DNA from 3 places in the Halomonas flagellata genome. Region 1 is predicted to be linked to each of the others. Evidence: predicted binding sites of a transcription regulator. Region 1 holds the regulator's gene; each other region holds the start of a gene.
What was found. Region 1 encodes FNR, which switches genes on or off when oxygen is low (the NO sensors DNR and NnrR bind a similar motif). Its sites were predicted from a motif close to TTGATNTANATCAA; they were not measured.
Positions count from the first base shown of each region.

Region 2: a site for FNR is predicted at 3,348-3,361, ahead of ubiU (ubiquinone anaerobic biosynthesis protein UbiU). Genes of this name have one in related genera too.
Region 3: a site for FNR is predicted at 3,616-3,629, ahead of MKP05_RS09185 (Hsp20/alpha crystallin family protein). Genes of this name have one in related genera too.

Region 1 is NZ_JAKVPY010000015.1:17,878-24,246, reverse strand. It holds gene MKP05_RS13115 (sulfite exporter TauE/SafE family protein) at 1-515, shown strand, start outside; gene hemN (oxygen-independent coproporphyrinogen III oxidase) at 611-2,026, shown strand; gene fnr (fumarate/nitrate reduction transcriptional regulator Fnr) at 2,128-2,871, shown strand; gene ttcA (tRNA 2-thiocytidine(32) synthetase TtcA) at 3,088-3,990, opposite strand; gene MKP05_RS13095 (3'-5' exonuclease) at 4,122-4,748, opposite strand; gene MKP05_RS13090 (DUF294 nucleotidyltransferase-like domain-containing protein) at 4,797-6,369, opposite strand, start outside.
Region 2 is NZ_JAKVPY010000007.1:117,031-123,399, reverse strand. It holds gene norR (nitric oxide reductase transcriptional regulator NorR) at 1-1,268, opposite strand, end outside; gene ytfE (iron-sulfur cluster repair protein YtfE) at 1,422-2,078, shown strand; gene MKP05_RS07755 (hemerythrin domain-containing protein) at 2,141-2,758, shown strand; gene MKP05_RS07750 (globin) at 2,830-3,258, opposite strand; gene ubiU (ubiquinone anaerobic biosynthesis protein UbiU) at 3,457-4,452, shown strand; gene MKP05_RS07740 (U32 family peptidase) at 4,461-5,372, shown strand; gene MKP05_RS07735 (ribonucleoside triphosphate reductase) at 5,574-6,369, shown strand, end outside.
Region 3 is NZ_JAKVPY010000009.1:25,330-31,698, forward strand. It holds gene pepN (aminopeptidase N) at 1-2,307, opposite strand, end outside; gene MKP05_RS09180 (YbaN family protein) at 2,415-2,792, opposite strand; gene MKP05_RS09185 (Hsp20/alpha crystallin family protein) at 2,971-3,501, opposite strand; gene MKP05_RS09190 (YajQ family cyclic di-GMP-binding protein) at 3,675-4,160, opposite strand; gene MKP05_RS09195 (GNAT family N-acetyltransferase) at 4,203-4,700, opposite strand; gene MKP05_RS09200 (RimK family ATP-grasp domain-containing protein) at 4,877-6,369, shown strand, end outside.

The sequences.
Region 1 (6,369 bases):
TCACCAGCTACATGACCGCCGGTGCGCTGGTGGCCGGGCTCGGCACCCTGGTCGCCATCACCCCCACGGCCCGCCTGGTGCTGCAGGGGCTGGCCGCGGTGATGCTGATCCTGATGGCGCTCTATATCGCCGACTGGTGGAAGGGGCTGCTCAGGGTGGAGGCCGTCGGCAAGCGGCTGTGGCGCCACCTGGAGCCGCTGGGCCGGCGGCTGATGCCTGTGGTGAAGGTTCCCCAGGCGGTGGCGCTGGGGGCAGTCTGGGGCTGGTTGCCGTGCGGGCTGGTCTACTCCATGCTCGCCTGGAGCCTGGCCACCGCCGCCCCGCACCAGGGCGCCCTGCTGATGGGCGCCTTCGGCCTGGGTACCCTGCCGGCCCTGCTGGTCACCGGCCTGGCGACACGCCAGCTCGGCAGCCTGATCCGCCACCGCGCCACCCGCACCCTGGCCGCGGCGTCGATCATCGCCTTCGCCCTGTGGCAGCTCTGGATGCTGCTGCCCGCCGGCGGCCACGCCTGACCCCCCGACGATCTCGTTCCCGCTTGACGCAGCTCAACACGGCCGGGGGTCGCCCTCGCTACCATCGAGGCATGTCCATCATCCGGAGTGCCGTCATGTCCGCTCACGCGACGCGCGAAGGCCCAGGGGGTTCCGCCCAGTTCGCCTGGGACCCGGTACTGCTGCGCCGCTACGACGCCTGCGGCCCGCGCCCCACCTCACATCCCACGGCCCTCGGCTTCCGGGAGGACTTCGGGCCCGACGACTTCACCGCGGCCCTCGCCCGCAGCAACGACGCGGGCCGTGCCTTGTCGCTCTATGTCCATGTGCCCTTCTGCCGCCAGGCCTGCTTCTACTGTGCCTGCAACAAGATCGCCACCGGGGACACGCGGCTGGCCGAGCCGTACCTGTCGCGCCTCGACCGGGAGATGGTGCTCACCTCCCGCCATCTCGACGCCGCCCGGGAGGTCCAGCAGCTGCACTGGGGCGGCGGCACCCCGACCTTCCTCACCCTCGACCAGATGAGCGACCTGATCGATCGCCTCGATGCCCGTTTCGGGCTCTCGGGCTCGAGGGAGCGTGACTACGCCATCGAGATCGACCCCCGGGAGGCCAATGTCCTCACCCTGCGCCATCTGCAGGCACTCGGCTTCAACCGCCTGAGCCTCGGCGTCCAGGACCTGGACCTCAGGGTGCAGCAGGCGATCAACCGGGTCCAGCCCCGGGTACTCACCGAGTCGCTGATCGACGAAGCCGACCGCCTCGGCTTCCGCTCGCTCAACCTCGACCTGATCTATGGCCTGCCGCTGCAGACCCGCGACAGTTTCGCCGAGACCCTGGCGCAGGTGATCGCCATGGCCCCGGCCCGGCTGTCGGTGTTCCACTATGCTCACCTGCCCGAACGCTTCACGCCCCAGCGCCGCATCCACGCCGAGGACCTGCCCGGGCCCGAGGAGACGCTGGCGATGCTGCATACCACCCTCGAGATGCTGACCGCGGCGGGCTATGTGCACATCGGCATGGACCACTTCGCCCGCCCCGACGACAGCCTGGCAAAGGCCCAGCGCCAGGGTAGCCTCACGCACGACGTCCGGGGCTACTCCAGCCACGCCCGGTGCGACCTGGTGGGGCTCGGCGTCTCGGCGATCAGCCGGGTCGATGACGCCTACGCCCGGAACCCCGTGGGGCTCGCCGCCTATGAGGCGGCGCTGGATGCCGGCCGCCTGGCCACCGACCGCGGACGGCGCCTGACATTCGACGACTGCCTGCGGCGGCACGCCAGCGAGCGCCTGATATGCGACCTGTCCCTCGATCTCGAGGCGCTGGGCCAGGCCTTCGGGGTCGATGCCGAGGCCCGGCTGGCCGATGTCCTGGCCCGGCTGGAAGGAGCCGAGCGCGATGGCCTGGTGGAGCGTGCCGGCCCCCGGCTCGTCGTCACGCCGATCGGCCGGCTGCTGCTCCGGCACCTCGCCATGGCCTTCGACCCCCAGCTCCCGGACCAGCCGGCCTCGCCCCGCTCACGCCTCCGGTGAGGGACTACCTCCGATGGCCGGAGGCTACCTCCAAAGGGATGCTATGCCGGCCCGGACGAATCCCCCATAATGGTGGCAGAGTCACCATCATGGAGGAGAGCATGCCTGATACCGCGACCGGCAGGCGGCGTTCCCTGCTGCACGAGACCCGCTGCCAGACCTGCAGCCTCAGCTCGCTCTGCCTGCCGCTGGCACTCGAGCTCCAGGACATGGACCAGTTCGACGCCATCATCCGGCGCCGCGCTCCCCTGAAGAAGGGCGAGGCGCTGTTCCGCCAGGACAGCGCCTTCACCAGCATCTACGCCGTGCGCTCGGGCAGCCTCAAGCAGGTCACCACCGAGGGCTGCGGCGAGGACCAGTTGACCAACTTCTACCTGCCCAGCGAGCTGGTGGGCCTCGATGGCATCGACGAGGCGCGCTATCCCGGCACGGTGGTGGCGCTCGAGACCACCACCGTCTGCGAGATTCCCTTCGACCGCCTCGACGCCCTCTCCGAGGAGCTGCCGGAGCTGCGCACCCAGCTCTACCGCAGCATGAGCAAGGAGATGCGCGACGACCGCCGCATGATGCGGCTGCTGTCCCGCAAGACCGCCGACCAGCGCCTGGCGACCTTCTTCGCCGGCCTCTCCGACCGCTTCCGCCGCCGCGGCTACTCGCCCTACAGCTTCCGCCTCTCCATGTCCCGGGCCGATATCGGCAACTACCTGGGGCTGGCGGTGGAGACGGTGAGTCGCATCCTCGGCCGCTTCCAGACGCAGGGGCTGGTGGCCGTCTCCGGCCGCGAGGTCAACATCCTCGACCTGGCGGCCCTGGCACAGGTCGCCGAGGAGGAAGGCGCGCGCTGAGGCGCTGCGCGCCAGCTGGAAGCTGGAAGCTGGAAGCTGGAAGCTGGAAGCTGGAAGCTGGAAGCTGGAAGCTGGAAGCTGGAAGCTGGAAGCTGGAAGCTGGAAGCTGGAAGCTGGAAGCTGGAAGCTGGAAGCTGGAAATCAGCATGTTGCCACCAGCCCTGGCGTCAAGGTTTTTTCTTTAAGCTTCCAGGCGCGAAGCGCCGCTCTTCCAGCTTATGACTCTTGGCGGATATCGATGCGGTCGGCCTGCCGCCGGGCCTGCTTCTCCTCCAGGCCGGCGAAGTCGAAAAGCTTGCGGTCGGCCAACTGCGAGGGCGCCACGTTGGTCACCGCCTTGAACATGCTCTCGAGCCGGCCGGGGTGCCTGGCCTCCCATTCGGCGAGCATCTCCTTGACCACCTGGCGCTGCAGGTTGGGCTGGGAACCGCAGAGATTGCAGGGGATGATCGGGAAGTCCATCAGCCGCGCGAACTCGGCGATGTCCGCCTCCCGGCAATAGGCCAGCGGACGGATGACGATGTTCCGGCCGTCGTCGGAGAGCAGCTTGGGCGGCATCGCCTTGAGGCTGCCGCCGAAGAAGAGGTTGAGGAACAGCGTCTCGAGGATGTCCTCGCGATGGTGGCCCAGGGCGATCTTGGTGGCACCGATCTCCTCGGCGAAGCCGTAGAGCGAGCCGCGACGCAGCCGCGAACAGAGCGCACAGGTGGTCTTGCCCTCGGGGGTCTTCTCCTTGACCACCGAGTAGGTGTCGCGCTCGAGGATGTGGTACTCCACCCCGATGCCATCCAGGTACTCGGGCAACACCTGCTCGGGGAAACCGGGCTGCTTCTGGTCGAGGTTGACCGCCACCAGCGAGAAGCGCACCGGAGCATTGCGCTGCAGGCTGCGCAGGATCTCGAGCATGGTGTAGCTGTCCTTGCCGCCGCTCAGGCAGACCATCACCCGGTCGCCCTCGCCGATCATCTCGTAGTCGATGATGGCATTGCCCACCTGGCGTCGCAGGCGCTTCTGCAGCTTGTTGAACTCGCGCTTGCCCCTGGCATCGAGGGTGGTGGCGTCGCCTGCTGTGGCGGGAGCATCGGCAGGGTTGGGGTCGAAGATCACGGCGTCTTGCATGGTCGGGGCGCTGCCAGAGCGGCTGGAAATCACGGGTGCCTATCCTACCACCACCGCCGCCGCCTGGCGACGGTACGGCGTCGACGGCCCGGAGGATGCCCATGCCGTGGCTGCCCCTCGAGACGAGGGGCTCACGAGCTCCGCTTCGCCAGCATGGCGCCTCGCTCCAGGCGCAGATACATCAGCGCCGTGGTCACGGCATCGCCCAGGGCGGTGTGGCGTCCCATCACCGGCACTCCCAGGGCGCCGGCCACCTGCTCGAAGCGCAGGCCCGGCTCGACCTCGGGATGGCTGCGGCGTAGCTGACGGACATAGGCATGCGCCACGTCGATGCCGGCATTGGGCAGGTCGAAGCCGAAGCGCGGCCGCAACTCCCGGTTGATGATCGACAGATCGAAATCCAGGCACCAGCCCACCAGCGGCCGGTTGCCGATGAAGTCAAGGAAGCGGCCCAGTGCCGCCCCGATGCTTTCGCCACCCTCCAGGTCGATGCCACGCAGGCCGTGGATGCGTATCGAGTCGCCACTCAGCGACGCGGGCCGCTGCAGGCGCAGGTCCAGTGATTCGCTGGCCAGCACCCGATCGCCGCGAATCTTCACCGCCGCCAGCGACACCAGTTCGGCACTGCGGGTATCGAGCCCGGTGGTCTCGCTATCGATGGCGACCAGCTCGTCGCCGGTGTAGGGCTGGAACAACCAGGCATAATAGCCGTCGGCCTGGCGACGCCGGTCGGCGGCCCGGCGCAGTACCTTGAGCATGGAGTGACCTCCTGTTGTTGTTGTCGATCCCTGAAAGAGCGCCGCGCGTCATGAGTATTCCAGATGGAAGCGATGCGACAGGCGCTGCTTGAAATCCTTGACGATGTGCAGCGCCTCGCGGAGCAGGTCGCGCTCCAGCGACGAGAGTTCCTGCACCACCACCCGATCGGGCTTCCCGCCCTTGCTGCCATCGCCGTCCAGGCGCGCCAGCTGCTGCTCGAGGCGCAGTTGGGTGAACAGTGACAGCGCCTCGCCCAGGTCCTCGGCGAAACGAGCCTCCAGGCGACCGTCCTCGGCCAGGGCGTCGAGGCGCTCCAGCGTCGAGGTCAGGCGGATGCCGCGCTCCAGAGCCATGGCACGCACCCCGTGGACGATGGGGAAGATGCCGCCCTTCTTGATGTCGATGCCGTGCTGGGGCTTCTTCAACGAGCCGAACAGGGTCAGCGGCGTGGAGAAGCGCAATGCCGGGCGGGCAAAGTAGGAGAGCAGGATCTCGTCCCGGGAGCAGCGCTCGAACAGCTCCTCGCGGACCTGCTCGAGCAGGGTCGGGTTGCCTGCCACCGCGTGGGAGTCGAGCAGGATGGCGAGCTTCATCAGGCTGTCGCCGTCGCGGCCCGCCGCCCAGCGGGCAATGCGGCCGCGCCACTGGGTCACGCTGCCCACCCACTCCGGGTTGGAAACCATGATATTGCCCGGGCAGGGCGGATAGCCGAGCTCGATCAGGGTGTCGGTGAGTCGCTGCATCTGCTCGGCGCAGTCGGGCCAGTCGAGGTCATCGGCCAGGATCAGGCCATTGTCCTGATCGGTCTTGAGAATCTGTTCCCCGCGCCCCTCGCTGCCCATCACCATCAGGCAGCTGTCGCCGTGGTAGCGCTCGTCGATCAGAAAGCCCCAGGCCTTGTTCATGATGCGGCCGTTCAGCGCCGCCAGCAGCCCCATGGCGAAGCGCAGCTTGACTCCCTGGGCCATCAGCGCCCTCACCAGCTCCGGGGTACGCCGGCTGGCCGCGGCCAGCGCCTCGAGGCTGTCCGCCTGCGCCACCTGCAGGCTGACCACGTAGCTGCGGCTGGAGAAGTAGCTGAGCACGTCGGTCAGCTCGACCACGCCGCAGGGCGCGTCCTGCTCCATGACCACCACCCGCTCCACCTTGTGGCGAGTCATCACCACCAGCACCTCGAACAGGTACTGGTCCGGCGTCACCGTCACCAGCTCGAAGTGGGCCACCGCCTGCACCGGGCTGTCCTGCTCACGCCCCTCCAGCACCAGGGCGTTGAGCAGGTCGGTCTTGGTGACCATGCCCGCCCCCTGCTCGCCGTTGACCAGCAGACTATCGGCGTGACTGTCATGCAGGGTGGCCACCGCCTCGGCGATGGTCGACGCCGGCCCCACGCAGAGCGGCTGGCGCATGCACTCGCTGACCCTGGCCAGCATGAAGCCGGCCATGGTCACCCCCCCCTCGGCGCGCTGCTCGGTCAACAGGCGGGCCTTGTGGGCCAGGGTCTGGCGGAAGAACTCGGCGAAGGCCGGATAGTCGTCGCACAACTGCAGGAACAGGGCCTTCGGCAGCAGATAGCAGAGACTCTCCTGCTCGGCGCGGAAGCGATAGCGGCTCTTGCCGTTG
Region 2 (6,369 bases), on a different contig from region 1:
CGCCGCGCCCCGTGGCTGAGGGCCTTGATTGCCGCGCGGCTGATCACGTGCTCGAGCTCGCGCACGTTGCCCGGCCAGGCGTAGGCCAGCAGCGCCTCCTCGGCCGCGGGCGAGAGGCGCAGGCTGCGCACCCCGAGCCGGGTGCGGTTGATCTCCAGGAAGTGGCCGGCCAGCACCAGCACGTCGCTTCCCCGCTCGCGCAGCGGCGGGATCGCCACCGGGTAGGCCGACAGCCGGTGGTAGAGGTCGGCGCGGAAGTGGCCATCGCGCACCCCGTCGGCCAGGCGACGATTGGTGGCGGCGATGATCCGCACGTCGACGCAGCGCGGGGTGTCCTCGCCCAGGCGCTGCACCTCGCCTTCCTGCAGGGCACGCAGCAGCTTGGCTTGGACGGGCAACGGCAACTCGCCTACCTCGTCGAGGAACAGGGTGCCACCATCAGCCGCCTCGAAGCGGCCGGCACGCCCGGCGGTGGCGCCGGAGAAGGCCCCCCTCACGTGGCCGAACAGCTCACTCTCGGCCAGGGATTCGGGCAGCGCGGCACAGTTGACCTGCACCAGCGGCGCGGCGCGGCGGGCGGAGCGCCGGTGCAGGCGACGCGCGAAGAGCTCCTTGCCCACCCCCGTCTCCCCCGTCAGCAGTACCGGCAGGTCAGAGGCCGCCACCACGTCCAGCTCGCGCAGCAGCCGCTGGAGCACCACGCTGTGGCCGAGGATGTCGCGCGCCTCGGGCGCCTCGAGGGCCACGCTGCCGTCCTGCTGCGCCATGCGCAGGGCGCGCAGGTCCCGCTCCAGGCGACTGACCCGCACCGCCGCCTCGACCAGCAGCGCATAGCTCTCCAGGGCCGTGCGATCGGCGGCATCGAAGGTGCCCGCCTCCAGCGCATCAAGGGTCAATACGCCCCAGGGTTCGGCCTCCACGTGCAGGCTGATGCCCATGCAGTCGTGAACGTGCAGCGGTTGGCCAGGCTGCTGCTCCACCAGACCGTCGTAGGGGTCCGGCAGGCTGGCATCCGGCGGGAAGAGCGTGGTGCGCCGGCTGGCGAGGATGGTGGCCAGGCGTGGGTGATGGGCCACCTCGAAGCGCCGACCCAGCGCCTCGCGCACCAGCCCATCCACGGCCACCGGCACCAGCGCATTCTCCTCCAGGCGCAGCAGGCAGACGGCGCCGCAGCGAAAGCCCTCGCGCAGGGTGCACGTCAATCGCTGCAGGCGCACGGCGCTGGGCAGGTCGGCGACCAGGTCCGCCAGCAGGGTCTCATCAAGCATGGTGATATTTACCTTTCTGGGTTCTATTTACCCGATTTTAACCGGGTAATTTTCACCCTCAAGCCGGTATTACCGCAAGAGACGGGCGCTCGCAACCTGGCACGCCCCTTGCCTATCAAGAATGCCATCCAACTTCATCGAGGAGTCCACACCATGAGCCTGCTGGAACAGAGCGTCGGTCGTACCGCCTTGACCCTGCCCGGTGCCACCCGCGTCTTCCATGACCACAATATCGACTTCTGCTGCGGCGGCCGTATCAGCCTGCGCGAGGCCGCCGATCGCGTTGGTCTGGCGCCCGAGGCCCTGGTCGCCGAGCTCGAGGCGCTGCCGGCGGGCGCGAGCGACGAGCGCGACTGGCAGTCGGCCAGCAACGAGGAGCTGATCAGGCATATCCTCACCCGCTACCACGATATCCACCGCCAGCAGCTGCCCGAGCTGGTGCGCATGGCCCGCCGCGTCGAGCAGGTCCATGGCGAGCGCGTCACCTGCCCCAACGGCCTGGCCGATCTCCTCATGCTGCTCCACCAGGAGATGGAGAGCCATATGCAGAAGGAGGAGCAGATCCTCTTCCCGATGCTTCGCCAGGGCATGGGCACCCAGGCCCGGGGCCCCATCGCGGTGATGCGCCACGAGCACGACGACCACGGCGAGCACCTTGAAAGGCTGGCGATGCTGACCGACGACATCACCCCGCCGAAGGGGGCCTGCACCACCTGGCGCGCCCTCTACACCGGGCTACGCGAGTTCCGCGACGACCTGATGCAACACATCCACCTGGAGAACAACCTGCTGTTCGAACGTGCCGGCTAAGCCCGGCCACACCGAGAACGGCGCGTCGTCGGCATTGGCGGCGACGCACCTGGGAGGCCACCATGAAAGCCATCCTGCTCGAACGCCTGCACGTCGACCACTACCGCTACCAGGCGCTGCTCTGCATCCTCGACCGCCAGCTGCATATCGCGGCCTGCGAGGAGATCCCCGACTACCGACTGCTGGCACGGCTTTGCCACTACCTCACCCGGCAGCCTGAGGAGTGGCATCACCGGGTGGAGGATGCCCTCTTCGAGCGCCTCGCCGCGCGCCATCCCGACAGCCGCGACACCCTCGAGGTGCTGGTCGAGGAGCACCGACGCATCACGACCTACGGCCGCGAACTCGAGGCGGCGTTCCACCGAATGGCGGACGAGACGCCAGACGCCGAGGCTGACGCCAACCTGCTCAACTTGGGCCAAGCCTTCAGCGAGCTCTACCACCACCACCTGCATACTGAAAACCAGCACATTTTCCCACTCATCGAGCGACAGGTCCCTGCCGGGGAGCTTGACGGCATGACGTCCGGAATCCCGCTGGACAGCCCCGCCGAGGGCAGCCCGAGCTTTCAGCTGCTCTACCGGCAGATCGCCGATCACCACACTGGGTTGCGCCTGGGCCACGGCGAACAGGCCGACTTCTGCCCGCTCTGCGATGCCAGGCCGGCCCACTCTTCTTGATTCAGCCATCAAATGAATCCACCGCATCGGCCCCCCATGGGCACCGCCCATGGGGGGCTCGTGGCACGGGTCTAATTGGAGCGGACACCCCGGTCGTAATGGAACGTCATGAAGACGATGCCCGGCGTCATCACCAGCCGCCAGGCCAGCTCCACCTCGTCATCGAACTGCTCGTCGAAGGTTCGAACCGTGTCGATCAGGGTCTCTAGCCAGAGGTCATACAGCCCGGGACGTATGTCGAGGTGCGCGCGATCGTGGCTGATCGCTACCTCCTGCAGGTAGTAGTCGGCATGGCTCGACGCGTAGAACGCCAGAAGGTGATAGAAGGCCTTTTTCAGCATGGCTTGCTGGCGAGCCATGTCGGTATGGCGAAACTTCTCTGCGACCTCGGGGGAAGCCGCGAGAAAGCGCTCATAGAAGGCCACGAAGAACGCCCGTCCCTCGACCTCTCGGCTCAGTACCCGCACGTAACTCGCGTCGAACAGGCGTTCAATGTCCATGACCACCTCGCATGGTGCGCGTGTCTATACCCAGACTAGGCCAGAGGCTCCCGCAAGGCCTCGTCAGGAGTCCTCCTCATGGCCCCGGCATGACCTGGATCACGCCAATCGTGAATGCCTCCTCACCATGACGCCAGTCAAGGGCCAGGCAAGGATGGTCGACTAGCATGGTCGGGTTTTCATCGACAGGAGTCCGCCATGGAGCTCGTCTGCCCCGCCGGCAACCTGCCCGCCCTGAAGCGCGCCGTGGACGAAGGGGCCGATGCCGTCTACTTCGGCTTCCAGAACACCACCAACGCCCGCCAGTTCGCCGGCCTGAACTTCACCGACCGGCGCGCCCGGGAAGGCATCGACTATGCCCACGCCCGCGGCAAGCGGGTGTTCTGCGCCATCAATACCTATCCACAGCCCGACGGCTGGGAGCTGTGGACCCGCGCCGTGGACCAGGCCGTCGAGCTGGGCGTCGACGCCCTGATCCTGGCCGACATGGGCCTGCTCGACTACGCCGCCCGCCGCCATCCCTCCCTTCCCCGGCACCTGTCGGTGCAGGGCTCGGCCACCAGCCATGAGGCGTTGCACTTCTACCACGAGCAGTTCGGCATCAAGCGCGCCGTGCTGCCGCGGGTGCTGTCGATCACCCAGGTGCGCGACCTGGCCAGGCAGAGCCCGGTGGAGCTGGAGGTGTTCGCCTTCGGCAGCCTGTGCATCATGGCCGAGGGGCGCTGCTACCTGTCGTCCTATCTCACCGGCGAGTCGCCCAACACCCGCGGCGTCTGCTCGCCGGCGGCCCAGGTGCGCTGGGAACAGACCCCCGAGGGGCTGGAGTCGCGCCTGGGCGGCGTGCTGATCGACCGCTACGCCGAGGGCGAACGGGCCGGCTACCCGACGCTGTGCAAGGGGCGCTTCGAAGTCGGCGGCGAGACCTACCACGCCATCGAGGAGCCCACCAGCCTCAACACCCTGGCGCTGCTCCCGGAGCTCGCCGAGCTCGGCATCAGCGCGGTGAAGATCGAGGGCCGCCAGCGCAGCCCCGCCTATGTGTCGAAGGTCGCCGGCATCTGGCGCCAGGCGCTCGACCGCCTGGAGCGTAGCCCCGAACGCTTCCACCCCGACCCCGCCTGGATGGCCGGCCTCGGCGAGGTCTCCGAGGGCGCCACCACCACCCTGGGCGCCTACGAGCGCCGCTGGAAATAGGAGGCCCCATGCCAACCCCCGACACCCTCAAGCTGTCGCTGGGCCCGGTGCTCTTCTACTGGACCCGCGAGCGCTACGCCGACTTCTACCGCGAGGCCGCCGACTGGCCGATCGAGATCGTCACCCTCGGCGAATCGGTCTGCTCGCGGCGCCGCGACATGAAGCTCGACGACTGGCTGGGCATCGGCCGCGAGCTGGCCCAGAGCGGCAAGAAGGTGGTGCTGGCGAGCCAGACCCTGATCGAGTCCGAGGCCGACCTGCGCGACCTGCGCCGGCTGTGCGACAACGGCGAATTCACCGTCGAGGCCAATGACCAGAGCGCGGTGCAGCGGCACTCGGCGGCCGGCCTGCCCTTCGTCGCCGGGGCGGCGCTCAACCTCTACAACCCGGCGACCCTGGCCGTGCTGGCCCACGCCGGCATGCAGTGCTGGCAGGCCCCGGTGGAGATGTCCCGCGCCGACCTGGCGCGTCTGCTCGACGACTGCCGCGACCAGGGCCTCGGACAGCCCTGCGAGGTGTTCGCCTACGGCCACCTGCCGCTGGCCTGGTCGTCGCGCTGCTTCACCGCGCGCCGCCACCAGAAGCCCAAGGACCGCTGCCGGTTCGTCTGCCAGCAGTACCCCGAGGGCCTGGCGCTGCGCTCCCAGGAATCCCGCGAGGTGTTTACCCTCAACGGCATCCAGACCCTCTCCGGCGCCTGCCAGGACCTGCGCCACGAGATCCCGGGCATGGCCGGGATGGGCGTCGGGATCGCACGGCTGAGCCCACGCGCCGAGGGCATGGCCGAGGTGGTCACCGCCTTCGATGCGGCCCGGCGCGGTGCGCTTCCGCCCCCCGACCCGCTGGCCCTGGTCGACGCCGAGATCTGCGACGGCTACTGGCATGGCCGTCCCGGCATGGACAACACCCGCGCCGGCTGATCCCGGCCAACGGCACGGCCAGCCTCTTACGGGCTCTACCTCGGGTGGAGCCCGTTTTCGTTGGTGACGCAACCCACCCACATCCTTACCCGCCCTTTTTCTGACCTGGGTCATCTCCCGCCATCTCGTCAGTCCCCAACCTGCAAAACACAATATATAGTGTCTTATAGTTAAAAAGATGGCATATATAGGGAGATCGCAGTGCCCCCCTCTACTAACGGTCAAACTGAAAAGCATCGCGTCGCTGTCGCCGCCACGGTCGACGAGTACCTCAAGCGCACCGACTGGCGCGTCCACGCCAACGCCAACCAGGGCTACTCCCTGGGCGGGTTGATTCTCAACGTCTCGGGCAAGCTGATCGCCAACTACTGGCTCGACGAGGTCTACCCCGCCGCGGTGGGCGAGGCACATCGCCGGGGCGACCTGCATATCCACGACCTCGACATGCTGTGCGGCTACTGCGCCGGCTGGTCGCTGCGCACCCTGCTGATCGAGGGCTTCAACGGCGTGCCCGGCCGCGCCGAGAGTGACCCGCCCCGACACCTCACCAGCGCCCTGGGCCAGATGGTCAACTTCCTCGGTACCCTGCAGAACGAGTGGGCCGGCGCCCAGGCCTTCAGCTCCTTCGATACCTACCTGGCGCCCTATGTGCGCAAGGAGGCACTGGACTACCCGGCGGTGAAACAGGCCATCCAGGAGTTCATCTACAACCTCAACGTGCCCTCGCGCTGGGGCAGCCAGACGCCCTTCACCAACCTGACCTTCGACTGGGTCTGCCCGGAGGATCTGCGCCGGCAGGTGCCGGTCATCGGCGGCGAGGAGCAGCCCTTCGCCTACGGCGAGCTACAGGCCGAGATGGACCTGATCAACCGCGCCTACCTGGAGGTGATGGAGGCCGGCGATCGCCAGGGGCGAGTCTTCACCTTCCCGATCCCCACCTACAACATCACCCGCGACTTCGACTGGGAGAGCGACAATACCGAGCGACTCTTCGCGC
Region 3 (6,369 bases), on a different contig from region 1:
CACGTCCGGCTGGGGGCGGGTGACCTGGATGCTGAACCACTGGTCCATGACCAGGGGGTCGTGGGCCCACTTCTCGCCGAAGGCCTTGAGCGCCGGATCGGCGATGTCGTCCCGGCTGCTGTGTACCAGCAGGGTCAGGGCATGACGCACGTCGGTCATGTTGTGGTCGGCCGCGAACTGCTCGCGGGAGAGTTCGATCGCCTGTTCGTCCTCCAGCGCCATCAGGTAGGAGAGCGCCACGTTCTTCAGGCTGCGCGCGGCGATCTGCTCGGGTTCCGGGGCATAGGGGACGTCGGAGCGATTCGCCTCGTAGAGGCGCAGGAAGTCGTCGCGCAGGGCCACGGCCAGCGACTGCTCGACGAAGTCACGGGCGGCATGGATGGCATCCACGTCCACCAGCGGCTGCTGTTCGGCGATATAGGCCTCGGAGGGCAGGGTCAGCATCTCGGCGAGCACCGCCTTGTCCTCGGGGTCGGAGGCCAGCAGTCCGCGGAAGGCTTCCACCACCCGGGGGTCCATCACCTTCTCGACCCCGTTGCGGTGGGCGGCGATCAGGTCGTCCAGCGCCAGCAGGGCCAGGCGCTGGCCGGCGTCCCAGCGATTGAAGCCGTCGGCGTCGTGCTGCAGCAGGAAGGCCAGGTCCTCGCGTCCATAGGGGAAGCGTAGCTTGACCGGCGCCGAGAAGCCGCGCAACAGAGAGGGCACCGGGGCCTCGGAGACATCGGTGAAGACGAACTCCTGCTCCGTCTCGCGCAGGTGGATGACGGCGTCACTGCCCAGCGCCTCGCCGCCGAGGGTCAGGGACAGGTCGCGCCCGGACTTGGTGCCCACCAGCCCCAGGCGGATCGGGATGTGCAGGGCCTGCTTCTCCGCCTGGCCGGGGGTGGCCGGGGTGCGCTGCCGCAGGACCAGCCGGTATTCGCAGCTGGCGTAGTCGTATTCGCCGTGGGCGTCGATCTCCGGGGTGCCGGCCTGGGAGTACCAGAGCATGAAGCGGGAGAGGTCCTGGCCCGAGACCTCGCTCATGCAGCCGACGAAGTCCTCGATGGTCACCGCCCGGCCGTCGAAGCGCTCGAAGTAGAGGTCGCTGCCACGACGGAAGGTCTCCCAGCCCACCAGGTTGCAGAGCATGCGCACGATCTCGGCGCCCTTCTCGTAGATGGTCAGGGTGTAGAAGTTGCCGATCTCGATGTAGTGATCGGGACGCACCGGGTGGGCGGTGGGGCCGGCGTCCTCGGCGAACTGGGCGGTGCGGAAGAAGGAGACGTCCTCGATGCGTTTGACCGGTGCCGAGTTGGTGTCGGCGCTGAAGCACTGGTCGCGGAAGACCGTGAAGCCCTCCTTGAGGGAGAGCTGGAACCAGTCGCGGCAGGTCACCCGGTTGCCCGACCAGTTGTGGAAGTACTCGTGGGCGACGATGCCCTCGACCCGCTGGAAGGCGGCGTCGGTGGCGGTGTGCGGATGGGTCAGCACCGCCGCGGAGTTGAAGATGTTGAGCCCCTTGTTCTCCATGGCGCCCATGTTGAAGTCGTTGACCGCCACGATCATGAACAGGTCGAGGTCGTACTCGCGGCCGTAGGTCCGCTCGTCCCAGGCCATGGCGCGCTTGAGCGAGGCCATGGCGTGATCGGTCTTGCCGAGGTTCTCCTCCTCGACCCAGATCTGCAGGGCCACCTCGCGCCCGCTCATGGTGGTGAAGCGGTCCTCGACCTTCTGCAGGTCGCCGGCCACCAGGGCGAACAGGTAGCAGGGCTTGGGGTGGGGATCCTCCCAGGTGACGAAGTGGCGATCGCCCGGCAGCTCTCCGCGCTCCACCGGGTTGCCGTTGGAGAGCAGCACCGGCAGGCTCGCGGCGTCGCCGATCAACGTGGTCGAAAAGGTCGCCATCACGTCCGGGCGGTCGGGGTAGAAGGTGATGCGCCGGAAGCCCTCGGCCTCGCACTGGGTGCAGTACATGCCGTTCGACTGGTAGAGCCCTTCGAGGGCGGTGTTCTCCTTCGGCGCGATCTCCACCTCGGTATCGAGCAGGAAGGTCTCCGGCACCCGGTGCACGGTCAGGCCGCTATCGGTGAGGGTGTACTCGTCCGCGCCGAGCGGCTGGCCATCGATGGCGATGGCCTTGAGCGCAAGTTGCTCACCGTCGAGTTCCAGCGGTAGCCCGGGCTCGCGCTCGGGGTGGCGCTCCAGGTGCAGCCGCGCCTTGACCCGGGTGGCGGCGGGATCGAGAGCGAACGTCAGCTCGGTGCGGGTCACGCGGTAGGCGGGAGGGCGGTAGTCGCTGAGGTGGATCGGCTGCGGTTCGGACATCGAGGTGGCTCCTGTCGAGAATTGCCGGCCATTGTACGGCCCCCCCGCCCCCTATCTCAAAGCGCCTCGTCTCGAGGGATTTCGGTCGAGACGAGGCAACCGGTGCCTCAGGAAGCGACGACGGGTTCCGGGCGAGTGACGATCCAGACCCCCACCAGGAAGAGCCCGGCGATCAGGGCGAATTTCAGCCACGCCACGCTGACCGTGAGGGTCAAGACCAGCATCGAGAAGGCCAGCATGCCGGTGGCCAGCCACTTGGCATGCCGGGGAATGGCGCGCTCGCCCTCCCAGGCCACCACGGCGGGGCCGAAGCGTGGATGCTCGCGGATCCACAGGGCGAAGCGCGGCGAGCCCCGCGACGCGGCCCACACCGCCAGCAGCATGAAGCAGGTGGTGGGCATCAGCGGCACGAAGACCCCGATCAGGCCGAGCGCGAAACTGATCCAGGCGATGGCGATAAAGACGGCACGTTGCAGCGTCGGCATCGAGTGCTCCCTCCCTCTTCCCTGATCATTCATTGAAGCCCAAGGCGCCCGGCATGGCCAATCGCGATGCCCTATGGGACGAGGAGAGGCAACCTATGGTCCGGCCACGAAGAGAGACCCGCGGCGTTCGGAAAGCGCGGGCCCGCGTAGCGGCGGGCCCGTGACGGTGGGCGAGCGTTCAGCCCTGGATGGGAATCTCGCGGCGTGACGCCTTCGCCTCCGGGGAGCGCGGTACGCTGATCCTCAGCACGCCCTTGGCGAAGGAGGCCGTGATCTCCTCGACCCGGGCGTCCCCCGGCAGGTCGAGCACCCGCCGGAAGCTGCCATAGGAGCGCTCGACGCGCTGGAAGCGCTCCTCCCGGGTAGTGCTCTCCTGGCGCTTCTCGCCCTCGATCACCAGGCGGCGGTCGTCCAGGCTCAGCTTGACGTCCTTCTCCTCGACGCCGGGCACCTCGACGCTGATCTCGTAACGGTCGTCGTGCTCGGCAATATCGAGGCTCGGGCGCAGCAGCGCGGGCATGTCACCGAAGCGACTCTCGAGCGATGGCATGCCGAACTGGCGCATCATGCCGTCCATCCAGCGATCGAGCTCCTGGTGCATGCTCGTCAGCGGGGTCAGCTCGCCACGCCGAGGTTCCACGGTTCCGGTCGGTGCATCGGCACTCTCGCTCTTGAACCAGTTCCAGGGAGAGAATTTCTGCAGGTTCATCTGCCACACCTCCTTTCTCGTCTGTCGAAGATGCTCCACGGCAAGAACTCTGCCATTCGGCATCATCAGAATTGGTGGCGGCAGGGCGCTTTTCAAGAGGCATGAACGGGCGGCGTGACCTGGGTCAAGAAAGCCCGGGACCGGTCCGGGCAGAGACGCCGGGACGCCGCGGATCAATCGCGGAAGTTGTCGAACTGCAGCGGCAGGTCGGGGCCTCCCTCGCCCTTGAGCAGGGCCATGACCGCCTGCAGGTCGTCGCGCTTCTTGCCGGTCACGCGCACCTTCTCGCCCTGGATCTGGGCCTGGACCTTGAGCTTGCTGTCCTTGATGCGCTTGACGATCTCCTTGGCCTCCTTCTGCTCGAGGCCCTGCTTGAGGATGACCTCCTGGCGGGCGCGCACCCCGGAGAGCACGGGATCCTTGACCTCCATGCAGCGGGCGTCGATGCCGCGCGCGATCAGCTTGTTGCGCAGTACCTCGAGCATCTGCTTGAGCTGGAAGTCGACCTCCGCCTCGAGCGATACGGTCTCGCCATTGAGCTCGAAGCTCGCGGTGACGCCCTTGAAGTCGAAGCGCGTCTGGATCTCCCGGTTGGCCTGGTCGACGGCGTTGCTGGCTTCGTGCTTGTCGAACTCGGAAACGATATCGAAGGAGGGCATGATGCGGTCCTGGTAGCCGATGGAAATGGAAGGGTGAGTCTATCAGCCCACGCGCTCGACGGCCTCGACCGTCGGCGCCAGGGTCTTGACCATCTGCCAGCCGGCACAGCCATCCGCGTAGTAGCACTCGAGCCAGCACTCCAGACGAAAGCCCAGGCGCCGATAGAGCCCCAGCGCCACCCGGTTGTCGGCACGCACCTCGAGGCCCAGCCGCTCGGCGCCCCTCGCCAGCGCCACCTGCTCGAGCGCCTCGACGAGACGCCGGCCCAGGCCCTCGCCCCGTGCCGCGGGGTGCACGCAGAAGGAGTAGAGCCTCGCGCGCCGGCTGCCGCGGCGAAACAGCAGGGTGCCATAGCCCAGCAGCCGGCCCTCCTCGCCCTCGGTCCCCGGGCTCTCGGCCACCAGGGTCACGGCGTGGGCGCGGTTGAGCAGATGCCAGAGCTGGCGACGACTGAAACGGTCACCGGTGAAGGCCATCTGCTCGAGGCGATGGAGGTCGTCCAGGTCCCCGGGACGGGCCTGGCGCAGGGTCACGGTCATCTCATGCCTCCAGAGGTCACGGCCGTGATTGTGATCATGCTCGATACGCTTGTCAGCGCCCGTGATCATGAAATCTTTTCACCAACCCCGCCGCTTGTCGAGGACCGGGCTCAAGGGCATGCTGACTGCGTTCCGGCGGCCCCCCTGCCGCCCCTCCTCGCCCGGCTGGAGCCCCCATGTGCCCCCTGCGCATCGTCGTCGACCGTCTGGATGACTGGCAACCCTACTACCCTTCCGAGGACCTGATCGGTGCCGAGGACTTCCTTGCCCAGGATCACCGTCATCGCGATGCCGACGATCGGGACCGCACCACCCACGTGATCAACCTGAGCAGCGACCTCGACTACCTGGGCAGCGGCTACTATGTTTCGCTGCTGGCCCAGGCCCGTGGCCAGCGGGTGCTGCCGACGGTGGAGACGCTCAACGAACTGTCGCGCAAGGCACTGATCGACCTGCGGCTCGACACCCTGGCCCCGCTGCTCGGCGACCTGGCCCGGCAAGGGTCCCTGGCCGGCGACAACCTGACCCTGCGGGTACTGTTCGGCGAATGCCGCGAGCCGGCGCTGGCCCGGCTCGCCCGCAAGCTGTTCGAACGCCTGCCCTGCCCGCTGCTCGAGGCGCGCCTGGTGCGCCGCCATGACCTCTGGCGGCTGGCGCGGCTCAGGCCGATCCGGCTGCGCGACCTCGCCGCCGAGGAGCAGGACCTCTTCGCCAAGGCGCTCAACCGCCACTCGCGCAAGGTGTGGCGGACGCCCAAGGCACGCCGCCGCTACCGCTTCGACCTGGCGATCCTGGTCGACCCGAACGAGGCCCTGCCGCCGAGCAACCGCAGTGCCCTCAAGGCGTTCATCCGGGCCGGTCGCCGGCTCGGCATCGACGTCTCGCTGATCACCCGCCGCGATGCCGGCCGCCTGGCCGAGTTCGACGGCCTGTTCATCCGTGAGACCACGGCCCTGGACCACCACACCTACCGCATGGCCCGGCAGGCGGAGCACGAGGGACTGGTGGTGATCGACGCCCCCCGCGACATCCTGCGCTGCACCAACAAGGTCTATCTGCATGCCCTGCTGCGTGCCCGCGGCGTGCCGGCCCCGGAGGGCGCCCTGCTCCAGCGTCGTGACCGCCGGCCGCTGGCCGAGCGGATCGGCGGCCTGTCGTTCCCGCTGGTGCTCAAGGTGCCGGATGGCTCCTTCTCCCGGGGGGTGGTCAAGGTCGAGTCGCTCGCGCAGCTCGAGCGCGAGGCCGCCCGGCTGTTCGAGGCCTCGGCCCTGCTGCTGCTGCAGGAGTGGCTGCCCACCGACTACGACTGGCGCATCGGCGTGCTCGACGGCCGGGTCCTGTTCGCCAGCCGCTACTACATGGCCCGCGGGCACTGGCAGATCTATGACCACTCGGGCCCAAAGGTGAAGAGCGGAGGCTTCACCACCCATGACCCGACCGAGGTGCCGGCGGACGTCCTCAAGGCCGCGCTCAAGGCCACTCGCCTGATCGGCGACGGCTTCTATGGGGTCGACCTCAAGCAGGCCGGTGGGCGCGTGGTGGTGATCGAGGTCAACGACAACCCCAACGTGGACGCCGGGGTCGAGGATGCGGTGCTCGGCCGCACCCTCTATGAGCAGATCATGGGCGTCTTTCTCGCCCGCATGGAGACCCGGGTTCGCGAGGGCGC